DNA from 2 places in the Kyrpidia sp. genome. Region 1 is predicted to be linked to the other one. Evidence: predicted binding sites of a transcription regulator. Region 1 holds the regulator's gene; the other holds the start of a gene.
What was found. Region 1 encodes CtsR, which represses protease genes until heat stress. Its sites were predicted from a motif close to ATGGTCAATAAAGGTCAAACA; they were not measured.
Positions count from the first base shown of each region.

Region 2: the regulator CtsR is predicted to act here: its motif matches at 2,486-2,506, upstream of clpP (ATP-dependent Clp endopeptidase proteolytic subunit ClpP).

Region 1 is NZ_JAILZZ010000006.1:93,895-99,833, forward strand. Features, by position in the region: gene K6T64_RS04415 (ATP-dependent Clp protease ATP-binding subunit) at 1-1,079, opposite strand, end outside; gene mcsB (protein arginine kinase) at 1,182-2,249, opposite strand; gene K6T64_RS04425 (UvrB/UvrC motif-containing protein) at 2,268-2,771, opposite strand; gene K6T64_RS04430 (CtsR family transcriptional regulator) at 2,777-3,238, opposite strand; gene K6T64_RS04435 (TetR/AcrR family transcriptional regulator) at 3,494-4,072, shown strand; gene K6T64_RS04440 (amino acid ABC transporter ATP-binding protein) at 4,154-4,876, opposite strand; gene K6T64_RS04445 (amino acid ABC transporter permease) at 4,863-5,537, opposite strand; gene K6T64_RS04450 (basic amino acid ABC transporter substrate-binding protein) at 5,660-5,939, opposite strand, start outside.
Region 2 is NZ_JAILZZ010000048.1:5,304-11,242, forward strand. Features, by position in the region: gene K6T64_RS13605 (hypothetical protein) at 1-88, shown strand, start outside; gene K6T64_RS13610 (IDEAL domain-containing protein) at 143-583, opposite strand; gene K6T64_RS13615 (LON peptidase substrate-binding domain-containing protein) at 743-1,369, shown strand; gene K6T64_RS13620 (hypothetical protein) at 1,362-1,655, shown strand; gene K6T64_RS13625 (cysteine hydrolase family protein) at 1,660-2,133, shown strand; gene K6T64_RS13630 (hypothetical protein) at 2,233-2,394, shown strand; gene clpP (ATP-dependent Clp endopeptidase proteolytic subunit ClpP) at 2,559-3,137, shown strand; gene K6T64_RS13640 (class I SAM-dependent methyltransferase) at 3,134-4,261, shown strand; gene K6T64_RS13645 (glyceraldehyde-3-phosphate dehydrogenase) at 4,493-5,545, shown strand; gene K6T64_RS13650 (cysteine desulfurase family protein) at 5,648-5,939, shown strand, end outside.

The sequences.
Region 1 (5,939 bases):
TGGGCTTCATACCGATCTCGCAGACCGTGAAGAATCTGGATAGCTTCCTCCGGCGTCGGTTGATCCACCATGATCGGTTGGAACCGCCGTTCCAAGGCCGCATCTTTCTCAATGTGTTTTCGGTACTCATCCAGTGTCGTGGCGCCGATACATTGCAATTCGCCTCGGGCCAAAGCTGGTTTCAAGATATTGGACGCATCAATGGCCCCTTCCGCCCCACCGGCGCCGATGAGGGTGTGCAGCTCATCAATAAACAGGATCACGTTTCCAGCTTGGCGAATCTCATCCATGATCTTTTTCAGGCGATCTTCAAATTCCCCCCGGTACTTCGTCCCGGCCACCACCGTTCCCATGTCCAGAACCATAACCCGCTTGTTGCGGAGTATCTCGGGAATCTCGTTGGCGACAATGCGTTGGGCCAGACCTTCGGCGATGGCCGTTTTGCCGACTCCCGGCTCGCCGATGAGCACCGGATTGTTCTTCGTGCGCCGGGACAGTACCTGAATGACCCGCTCGATCTCCTTATTGCGCCCAATCACCGGGTCGAGTTTGCCGTCCCTCGCCATCTGGGTCAAATCCCGGGCGAGGCTGTCCAAGGTCGGCGTATTGGCAGACTGCTGATTCTCCTGATTCGTTTCCGCGGAATCCCCGCCGAGCAACTGAATGACTTGCTGCCGGGCTTTGGGAAGGCTCACCCCGAGGTTATTGAGCACCCGGGCGGCCACCCCCTCGCCCTCGCGAATCAAGCCCAGCAGAATATGCTCGGTCCCCACATAGTTATGGCCCAGCTTCCGAGCCTCATCGATAGAGAGCTCAATCACTTTCTTCGCCCGGGGAGTATAGGTCATGGCCGCTCCTTGCCCCGGGCCCCGACCGATGATCTTCTCCACTTCCCGCTGAATCTTCTCGCTGCTCAGCCCTAAACTCATCAGGGCTTTTGCTGCGATTCCGTCCCCTTCCCGGACGAGACCCAGGAGGATATGTTCGGTCCCAATTCCCGAATGCCCGAGGCGACTCGCCTCTTCATGCGCCAGGGCCAATACTTTTTGTGCCCGCTCGGTGAAACGTCCGAACATCATTCGTCAACACCCCCATCGTCTTGTGTATGTCCTGTCCTATACCAACTAACCGCATGATGCGGGGTCCAAATTCCACTCCAGATCACGTCGTGACACCGCCCTTCAGGCGGACAGCGCACGCAGCCGCTCTCGAATCAAGGCCGCCCGGTGCACGTCGCGTTCTTGAGGAGAAAGTTCCCGGCCTTCATAAGTCTGCAGAAGGGCCGGTCGGGTTAACACCATCAGCTCTTTCAAAATTCCTTTAGGCACCCCGGTGATGATGCCGAGGTCGATCCCCAAACGGACATCCGACAATCGTTGCATCGTTTCTTTAGAATCGAGGCGCTTGGCGTACCGCAGGATGCCGTAGGACCGACCGATGCGGTCCTCTAACTCGGGCCTGTTTTGCTCTAGCAGCAACTGCCTAGCCCGCCGTTCATGTTCGATCAGCTGTCGGGTTACCCCGTACAGATTGTGAACGATCTCCTCTTCAGACTGTCCTAAAGTAATTTGATTCGACACCTGAAAGAGATTTCCTACTGCTTCCGTCCCTTCCCCATAAATCCCCCGGACAGCGAGTCCCACTTGGGAGATGGCATGAAGGACCCGGCGAATCTGATCGGTCATCACCAGAGCGGGCAAATGCATCATCACCGAGGCCCGCATTCCCGTCCCGACGTTCGTGGGGCAGGCAGTCAGATATCCTCTTTTTTCATCATATGCCCAATCGAGCGTCGCTTCCAGCGCATCATCCACCCGACTGGCCATGTCCCAGGCAGGTTTGAGTTGTAGCCCGGGGAAAAGGCATTGGATGCGCAAATGGTCCTCTTCGCCCACCATAATGCTGATGATTTCATCGTCCCGAAGCACTACGGCACTCCGCCTGGGGTGTTCCACGAGGTCCGGGCTGATCAAATGTTTTTCCATCAACACCTCTCGGTCTAACTCATGAACTCGATTCATCGGCAACATCTCAAAGTGACCCAAGTCCTGGACCGACGGATGGCGAAGGGCCCGGTTCACCCGCTCCAAAACCTCATCCATCTGTCCCTCGGTGGCCAACATGGGGAAGGGAAGGTCAGCCAGATTCCGAGCCAGCCTGACCCTTGTGCTCATTACCATCTCATCTTCTGGACCGTCGGCGCGCATCCAATAGCTGGATGTCCGATGGACAAAATCCTCCAATGACACCTCACATCCCCCCTCGGTTCACCCGCCGAGCTGTTGCTCGAGAGCCCGGATTTGATCCCGTAGGCGAGCCGCTTCTTCGAATTGTTCCAAGCGAACCTTTTCCTGCAACTGCTCCTTCAGATGCTCCAGTTCCCGCCGCACCCGCAACTTCCCGCCCCCGCGGCGCGGAACTTTGCCGGTGTGAGTGGTGCTGCCGTGGATGCGGCGGAGCATTGGGTCCAAGACTGGATCAAAGGCCTGGTAACAGTTTGGACAACCGAAACGGCTCACCTGGGTGAACTGCTGATAGGTCAAGCCACAAGTCGGACAACGAAGGGTCTGAACCTGGGGAACCCCAGGAGCCGCCTCCCCGCTAAAAAAGCTCCCGAGTAGGTTAGGAAAAGAAAACGCCCCGGGGACAAACTGCAACTCCCCCGATTCGTTGGCACAAATCTCGCATAGGTGTCGTTCCGATTTCTGGCCGTTTACAATCTTCGTCATGTGCACCGTGGCAGGCCGTTTGCCACATTGTTGACAAATCACGATCCTCACCCTCTCAGAAGCTCCACCAGCATCGCTCGAAGCAATCTGGCGCGCAATTGATCGCGATAGGGAATCGGTCCCCGCAGCACGTCCCGGCACACGGCGGCGTGCAACAGGCGCACCTCCCGTTCGGTCACGAATCCATCTTCAAACAGATGATCGATAATATCGTGGGCCTCTCGTTGTGTCACTTCCTCGCCAATGAGGCGAATGAGCTCGTCGTGGATGGGCCGTTCCTGGCCGAATTCCAACTTTCGGATGCGGATATAGCCGCCTCCACCTCGCTTGGATTCAACAATGTAACCGCGTTCCACAGTAAACCGTGTGCTAATGACATAGTTAATCTGAGAAGGAACGCAATTGAACTGTTCGGCGAGTTCGCCTCGCTGGATCTCTACGACGCCATCACGGCTCTGTTGAAGGATCGATTTTAGATGTTGCTCGATCAGATCTGTGATATTACGCATCGACCCTCCCCCTTCAGAGTCGCCCTATGGAGGCGTTTGACTTTGACTAACTTTGACCTTCGGCCTCATTATAACCTTTTCTTGGGGGAGGATGCAAGAGGGCGGCGAAAATTTTTTATCCACCCTGTTTCTTTTCTAGTATGGGTTGTATACTTCAAGATATCCGTCCGATCAGCGGCCTTCATGCCCCTTGCAAGAAGTGGAATTTTTGAGTACACTGGGACAAAACGAACGATTGGTAGGGGAGATCCAACCATGGCGGGGAATAAGTACGAAGAAATCGCTGCAGCGGCCATCCAGCTGTTTGAACAAAAGGGGTACCATGCTACATCAGTTCAGGACATCGCCGATGCGGTAGGACTTCAAAAAGGCAGTCTTTACCACTATATCGCGAGCAAAGAAGAACTGCTGCTCAAGATCACCCACCAGGCCATCAGCGGATTCGTGCGCAGGCTGGAGGAGATCATTGACACGGACCTGCCTGTGGAAGAGCGCTTCCGCCAGGGAATCCGTACGCACATGCAGTATATCACCCAGTACCTTTCCATGTCCACAGTACTGCTCCGGGAAGCTTTTTCACTCGGGGAACCTCATAATGAGGTCATTCGGGATCTAACCGATCGCTACCTGAACCTCTGGACCCAGATCATTGATGAAGGGGTAGCGGCAGGAGTTTTCTACGTAAAGGACAGCCGCATTGCAGCCCTCACCATCCTGGGGTCGTGTAACTGGGTGTACCGATGGTTTAAAGAAGAAGGAAAATACACCGCCGAAGAGATTGCGGATCAGATGGCGGATCTGTTTTTAAACGGCCTCAAAAAGGGAAGGACGTGACAGGTGGCCGCGACTGGGAATCGCACCAGAATGGTTCCCGGGCTGGCAGACACCCCCAGCCCGCGGATGTCGGAATACTGGTCACAGAACCTTGGACAAAAAAGCCCGGGTTCGCTCTTGTTGAGGATGGTCGAACACATCCGCCGGAGTGCCTTCCTCCACGACATAACCGCCATCCATGAATAACACTCGATCGCCCACTTCCCTGGCAAACCCCATCTCATGAGTGACCACCACCATGGTCATACCGTCCCTGGCCAGGTCTTTCATGACGGCGAGGACTTCCCCGACCATTTCCGGATCGAGGGCGGAAGTGGGCTCATCAAACAGCATCACCTTGGGTTTCATGGCCAAAGCCCTGGCGATAGCCACCCGCTGTTGCTGTCCGCCCGACAACTGGTCCGGCATTGCGTTAGCCTTTTCAGGAATACCGACCTTACGAAGCAGTTCCTCGGCTAATTCCGTGGCCTCCGCCTTTGATTTCCCCAGAACTTTGATCGGGCCAATGGTGATGTTATCCATAACGTTCAAATGATGAAACAGGTTAAAGCGTTGGAACACCATGCCGACTTGTTTTCGAATCTCGATCAAGTCCGCTTTATGGCCCGTCAACTCGTGGCCAGCGATGACAATGTGGCCGGAGGTGGGTTTTTCTAGACCATTGAGACAGCGCAGGAACGTGCTTTTTCCTGAACCCGATGGTCCGATGATGACCACAACCTCTTGAGCCGCCACTTCCACGGAAATGTCCTGCAAAACCACGTGGTCGCCAAACTGTTTGCGAAGATTTTTAACGCTGATCAACCTGCAGCCTCCTCTCCAGATACTGCGAAAGCTTGGTCAGCAGGAGAATAACTATAAGGTACAACACCGCCACCGCCGTCCAGAACTGTAGAGCAAAATAAGTGGTAACGATGACACTTTGTGCTGCTCGAACGAGCTCCGTGATGGAAATGACCGACAACAGAGACGTGTCTTTGATCGTTTGAATAAACTGGTTGACAAGGGGCGGAATCATTCGTTTGAACGCTTGGGGCAAAATGATATATCGCATTTTTTGGTACGACGTCATACCAATGCTCTCCGCGGCCTCCCACTGGCCTTTATCGACGGATAATATGCCCGCCCGGATAATCTCGGTGATATAAGCGCCTTCATTCAGCGCCAGCGCTGCAGCCCCGGCTAGTAACGTGTAAAAATCCCCAAACCATTGGTGGAGGGGGAGGACCTGGGGCAAGCCGAAATAAATGAAAAAGATCTGGACCAAGAGCGGAGTGCCTCGGAAAATATCAACGTATACCGTACCCAAGGCGCGAAGAATGCGACTACCCGAGAGACGAAAAAGAGCGAAGATCAAGCCCAGAACTGTCCCGAGAACCACGGCGTACAAGGAGTACTCCAGGGTATAACCTAGTCCCTGGATCAGCATGGAGGAATTCTGCAATACCGATTGCCAAGCTTCCATGTTTCCCCTCCTTACAGCTTCTAGCCGGCGGAACCAACCCCTGGGGAACATGAATCGGCCGTCAGAACCCGCCGGAGCGATCCTGACGGCCGCCAATTCCATGCCAGGTGAAGATTTACCTCTCAGTGTTTAATCTTGCCATTGGGTTCGTCGCCAAAATACTGTTGATACAGTTTGTCATAAGTGCCGTCGGCCATCACCTGTTTCAGACCGTCATTGATTTTCTGAAGCAGGTCTGGTGCGTTCTTCCGCACAGCAATCCCGTAGTCCTCACCGGTCAACAGCGGGCCTACGATCTTTACGTTATCGTGACCCGTCCTGATATAGTTCAGATTAACGGGATTGTCGAACACGACAGCATCTGCCCCGCCATTCTGCAGTTCACTGTAGGCGTCGCTGATG
Region 2 (5,939 bases), on a different contig from region 1:
GGAGATTTCCGAAGTGTTCGTCAAGCGGTATGGTCATCTGCTCGACATCCGCCAGGAGGGTTCCGAAATGGGGGAAGAGGGGGAATAGGCCGTCTCTGAGGGCGGTTCGCACAAAAAACGCCGGGTTTGACCCGGCGATGGGTTACTGTTCCAGCTGGGCAAGGCTTTGCGCGAGGCGAAGAAAGGCTCCCCGGTCCCGGCGTTCCAGCGCTTCATCGATCTGGCGCATCAACTCATCCCGTTTCTGAACGCGTTCCTCCACTTCGCGAATGACTTCCGTCACCGCGGCGGGGAATTGGATTTCGGGCAGGTTGATAAACACGTACAAAGTTTGTTCGCCTTCAAAGAATCGCTGCAAAGACGTCAGGATCTCGGGAGGCTGACTCAGCTTGGTGATCCGTCCGTCGATTGGCAGCCGGGCGATCATGCCGTGGCGACCGATGATGATGAGCGGTACGTGCTCCAGGATGATCGAGGTCATCTCGAGTTGCTGATGGTGCTGGGAGAGCAGTTCAATGACCGGACCGGCCCCGGGGGGGAGGATGCGGTTTTTCAATGCAAGCAGATGCTCCTTGGCCACCATTGCTCCACCCTCCTTACGGATCATCCGACGAGCAGATAACTCGTTCTTATGTATCATCATACGCAGAATGGGGCGGACGGACAACCCAAATTTCGCGAAGGATCCGGCATATCCGGTTGAAAATCCGAGCCGTAAAGGCATGAACGGAGGGATTCTCCATTGGAGTGGTTTGACCTCCCGCTGTTTCCGTTACACACCGTGCTCTTCCCCCGCCAGACTCTGGCTTTGCACGTGTTTGAACGGCGATACCGCACGATGATCGAGTGGTGTCTGATGCAAAGGGTGCCTTTTGGCGTGACCTTAATTCAAAGCGGGGATGAGGTCGGCGATGAGGCGGTGCCCCATCGGGTAGGCACAACGGCCTGGATTCAGGAGGTCACTCAATTCGCGGACGGGAGAATGTCGGTCAAGGTGATCGGCCGCCAACGGTTCCGTGTTCTTTATAGCGCTTATGACGGCCCCTGTCTTACCGCCCGGGTACAACCCCTCTACGATGTGGAAGAGCCGTTTCGGGAGATTGAGGCGTTGGTCGCCCGGGTAAGGGCGCAGTTTCACCATTATAACGCTGCCCGCCGACCCCAGAATCAGACCTCTTGGCACATCCCCCGGGATCCTGCCCGGCTGACCTGGCTGGTGGCTGGAACCTTGGAGCTGGACATCATGGAACGGCAGCGACTCCTCGCCTCGGGTAGGGCCAGTGAACGGCTGCTCATCCTCTCCTCGTGGCTCGAACAAGCCTTGCATCAGACGAGTCGATCGGAGCCGGGGGGAGGTCGCTGTGGGTAAGGGAGCAAAGGGCTGGGAGTGGTATCCGTTGCAGGAGTTGGACCGGATTGCGGAGTCCGCCAGGCGGGAAGTGACAGAGTTCGGCCCGCTGCTCCATCGAGAGCGGGAGGTCTGTCAAGCGACAGGCTGTCCCGAAGAGTTGATTGACCGTTTACTTGAAGCGGCGTCGGGGTATTATCAGGCAGTAGGAAGACTGGTCTGTGCCGGTTTGGTGAAGCGATTTACAAGCGAATTTCCCGATGATACCATGAGGACGGAATCTGACGATCGCGGAGAAAGGGCGTGAGGCGATGAAAAAGGCACTGCTGATCACCGATGTACAAGAGGATTTTTTGGGGAACACCCTGGATTACATTGAGACCCTATGCCAAAAGTACCTGGATGAACATGGCCACGAATATGATCTCATTATTCTCACTCACTGGGTGCACGAAGATAACCGAGGCGAGGATACGCTGTTGTTGCACCACGACAAGGCGGTGGTGGTGGAGAAAACGACGTACTCGGCCCTGAACCCCGAGGTGCGGGACCACCTGGAGAAAGCTCGAATCGAAGAGGTTCACCTGGCCGGAGTGGATTCTGAGACCACAATTCTGGCCACGATGTTTGCCCTCACGGACGCCGGTTACAAGGTGAAGATCCTGCAGCGGCTGTGCGGGTCGTATTTTACCCACGGTTCCAACACCATGGCGATGAAAGTCATGGGGCAGGTTCTCGGTCATGAGAATATCCTAAACGTGGGCGGGGACCGGGTCTGGATGTGAGGATCTGTCCCGCTTAGGCCACCCGCCTTGCGAGTGGGGAGAGCATAAACCCTTTGCCGACATCGCACAATAAGCGAAAAGCGGCGAAGGGGATGGAACATGTCCTGGATATACTGGGCAGGACTGTATGAGAGCAAGTTCGAAGCCTACTGCGCCGTCATGTGGGTGGAAGGGGATAAACGGATTCATGGACCCACCCCCCCAAAGGAAGTGGAGTTGTACCGGACCAGCCGGGGGAAATTCGGGGTCCGGTTTCGGTAGGGCTGACCGGTTGCCGTCAGTCTGTTCGAGGTATGGGCCCGGGTCAGGCTTGAACGAGCGCCCCTGGTCAAAGGATACTGGGGCGCTTTTTTCTTTGACCATTTTTGACCTTTGGAGTTCGATATGGCATAATGGGGATAAAGGTGGATGAAGGAGGGGAAAGTATGTATTTTGTACCGATTGTGGTGGAACAGACAAGTCGCGGGGAACGATCGTACGATATTTATTCACGTCTTCTGAAAGACCGGATTATTTTTCTCGGGACGCCCATCGATGACCAGGTGGCGAACTCGGTGATCGCCCAACTGCTTTTCTTGGCGGCCGAGGATCCGGAAAAGGACGTGTCGCTGTACATTAACAGCCCCGGGGGATCGGTGACGGCAGGGATGGCGATCCTCGATACGATGCAGTACATCCGTCCGGATGTGGCGACCATCTGTGTGGGGATGGCGGCGAGCATGGCAGCGGTGCTATTGGCAGCTGGAGCGAAGGGAAAACGGCGGGCTCTGCCCAACAGCGAAATCATGATTCACCAACCCTTGGGCGGGGTCCAAGGACAGGCGGTGGACATCAAGATCCATGCGGATCGAATTCTGCGGGTGCGGGAAAAGTTAAACCGAATTCTCAGTGAGAGGACCGGTCAGCCCCTGTCCCGGATTGAGGAGGATACCGATCGCGATCGGTTTATGTCGGCGGATGAAGCGAAGGAATACGGCCTGATCGACGACGTGATCCGACAGTGAGCCAGGTGTCGGATCCAAAGCCCCGGCAACCCGGTGCTTCTTCGGGGCAGGTCCCCTTAAAAGAGCGATTGGCCGAGCGGATTCGCCAGAAAGGGCCTATGACCGCTTTCACTTTCATGGAGTGGGCGCTGTACGACCCGGCGGGCGGTTATTACATGAGAGAACATGATGTGTTTGGGCGGGCTGGGGACTTTTACACCGCCCCGGATGTTCACCCGGTTTACGGAAAGACCATCGCGGCTTGGGCGGCGCAGCGCGCCCGCCAGTACGGGTGGCCGGACGTACGAATCGTGGAGTTTGGCGCCGGGACCGGACGGCTGGCGGAGCAGATTTTCGCCGCGTGGCCGGAGGTAGGGGTTGGGAGTGTCCGGTATTCCATCGTGGAGATCTCCCCGGCCTGGAGAAAGCACCAGGCCCGCCGATTGGAGAACTACGGGGCGGCGGTGGATTGGCCCGAGAAGATGCCGAGGTTGGACCGGGGTATAGTGATCGCCCACGAGCTTTTGGATGCGATGCCGGCCCACTTGTTACGGCAGGGCCCGGAGGGGCTGGAGGAGGCCTGGGTGGATCTAGGACCGGACGGTCGGTGGCTTCGAAAGTACGGCCCGGCTTCGCCTGAGGGGCGCCGGGCCTTTGAAGAATGGCGCCCGCGGGTACCTCCCGAGTGCGGGTTCGAGGTGGCCCCCGGTGCCACGGCCTGGATTCGTCGCGTGTTTAAACAGCTGAGGGAAGGGCTGGTCCTCATTGTCGATTATGGGGATGACGAGGATCGCCTGTATGGACCGCATCGTCCCCACGGTACCCTGCGGGCATTTTTTCAGCACCGGTGTCTCGATCGGTGGTGGGACGAGCCGGGGGAGAGGGATATCACGGCGGATGTGAATTTCACGGTCTTACGGCGGGTCGCCCAGGCAGTGGGCGGAGAAGTGGTTTTTGAAGGGTCCTTGGGCGAGTTTCTGTGGGATGCGGGAATTGCCCGGGAATTGTCCGATTGCCCAGCGGACCAGCCCTTTGATCCTCGGGCCCGGCGGAATCGCGCGATCAAACAACTCCTTCTCCCCGGGGGTCTCGGTGAAGCGTTTCGGGTGTTGGAGATCCGTAAAGGGGTCGATGCGGAATGCTGAAGAAATTATCCATCGCTCTTGTGCTGGCCGGCGCCTTGTTTCTGATCATGGGGCTGGCGTTTATCCTCCGGGGGGCGCAACCGTAATCACAGGCTCTGGACTTTGATGGGTTTTCCCGATGTTCGCGGAAATGTGACATACTTTTTCAAGGGTCATGAAAAACAGTATAGAACAATCGGGTGAAACCATGTACAATGGAAGGGAGGAATCTGCGGGTAGGGAGGCAGGTCGATGGCAATTCGAGTCGGCATCAACGGATTTGGACGAATCGGCCGGATGGTTTTGCGGGCGGCACTGCGATTTAGCGATGTGGATATCGTGGCCGTCAACGCCACAGCGGACGCGGCAACATTGGCACACTTGGTGAAGTACGACTCGGTCCACGGTTTATTCCGCGGAGACGTGGAGGCCGGGGACGGTTGCCTGTGGGTGAACGGCCGGGAGATCCGGCTGCTGAGCGATCGGGATCCACTGCAGCTACCCTGGGGGGATCTCGGCGTCGACATCGTCATCGAGGCGACGGGGAAATTTCGGGATCGGGATGGAGCCAGTAAACATTTGCAGCAGGGCGCGAAAAAAGTGGTCATTACCGCCCCTGGGAAAAACGAAGATGTCACCATCGTCATGGGTGTCAACGAAGATGTGTATGATCCTTCCCGGCATCACATCCTTTCGGCGGCCTCCTGTACGACGAACTGCCTGGCTCCGGTGGCCAAGGTGATTCACGATCGGTTTGGCATTGTTCAGGGCATGATGACGACGGTTCACGCTTATACCAATGACCAGCGGAATTTGGATAATCCCCACAAAGATCTGCGCCGGGCCCGGGCGTGTGGGCAGTCGATCATTCCCACCACCACCGGAGCGGCGAAAACGGTGGGCAAGGTATTGCCGGAGTTAGCGGGTAAGCTGGACGGGATCTCCCTCCGGGTGCCTACTCCAGACGTATCCATCGTGGACTTGGTGGCAACCTTGGAAGAGCCGGCCACGGTGGAGGAGGTCAACCGGGCGTTGCGGGAGGCCTCCCTCGGTCAGATGCGTGGGGTGCTCGATTACACGGAGGAGCCCCTGGTTTCCATCGATTTTGTCGGACGCAGCGCATCGGCCATCGTGGATGGACTCTCCACAATGCAGGTGGGAGACCGGATGATCAAGGTCATGGCCTGGTACGATAACGAATGGGGGTACTCCTGCCGGGTGGTGGATCTGGTTCGCTACATTGGGCGGCATGGGTTGGAGCGTCAAACGCCCGGGGAGGCCGTGGTGGGCGCGTTCGGCGGCTGATCCCGGATCGCTCCGGGTCCTGAGAACAAAGAGCCCTGGACAGCGGTTGTACCGTTGACCGGGGCTTTTTTATAATGGTAAACGAACCGCCAGCGGTGGGAGGTGAAGCGGTTGATCTATCTAGACAACAGTGCGACCACGCGGCCGCTTCCGGAAGTGGTGGAGGCGGCAACGGCTGCACTGCGGGAGCAATACGGCAATCCTTCTTCGGCGCATCGCCTGGGGTTGGCGGCGGAGGACGTGATAGAGGACGCCCGGGCGGATGTGGCCCGGTTGCTCGGCGTCAAAGCGAAGGAGATCGTATTCACCTCCGGGGGCACCGAGGCGATTAACGCCGCCCTGGTGGGGACGGCCCTGGCACACCGGGGACGGGGCAAGCACATCGTGACCACGG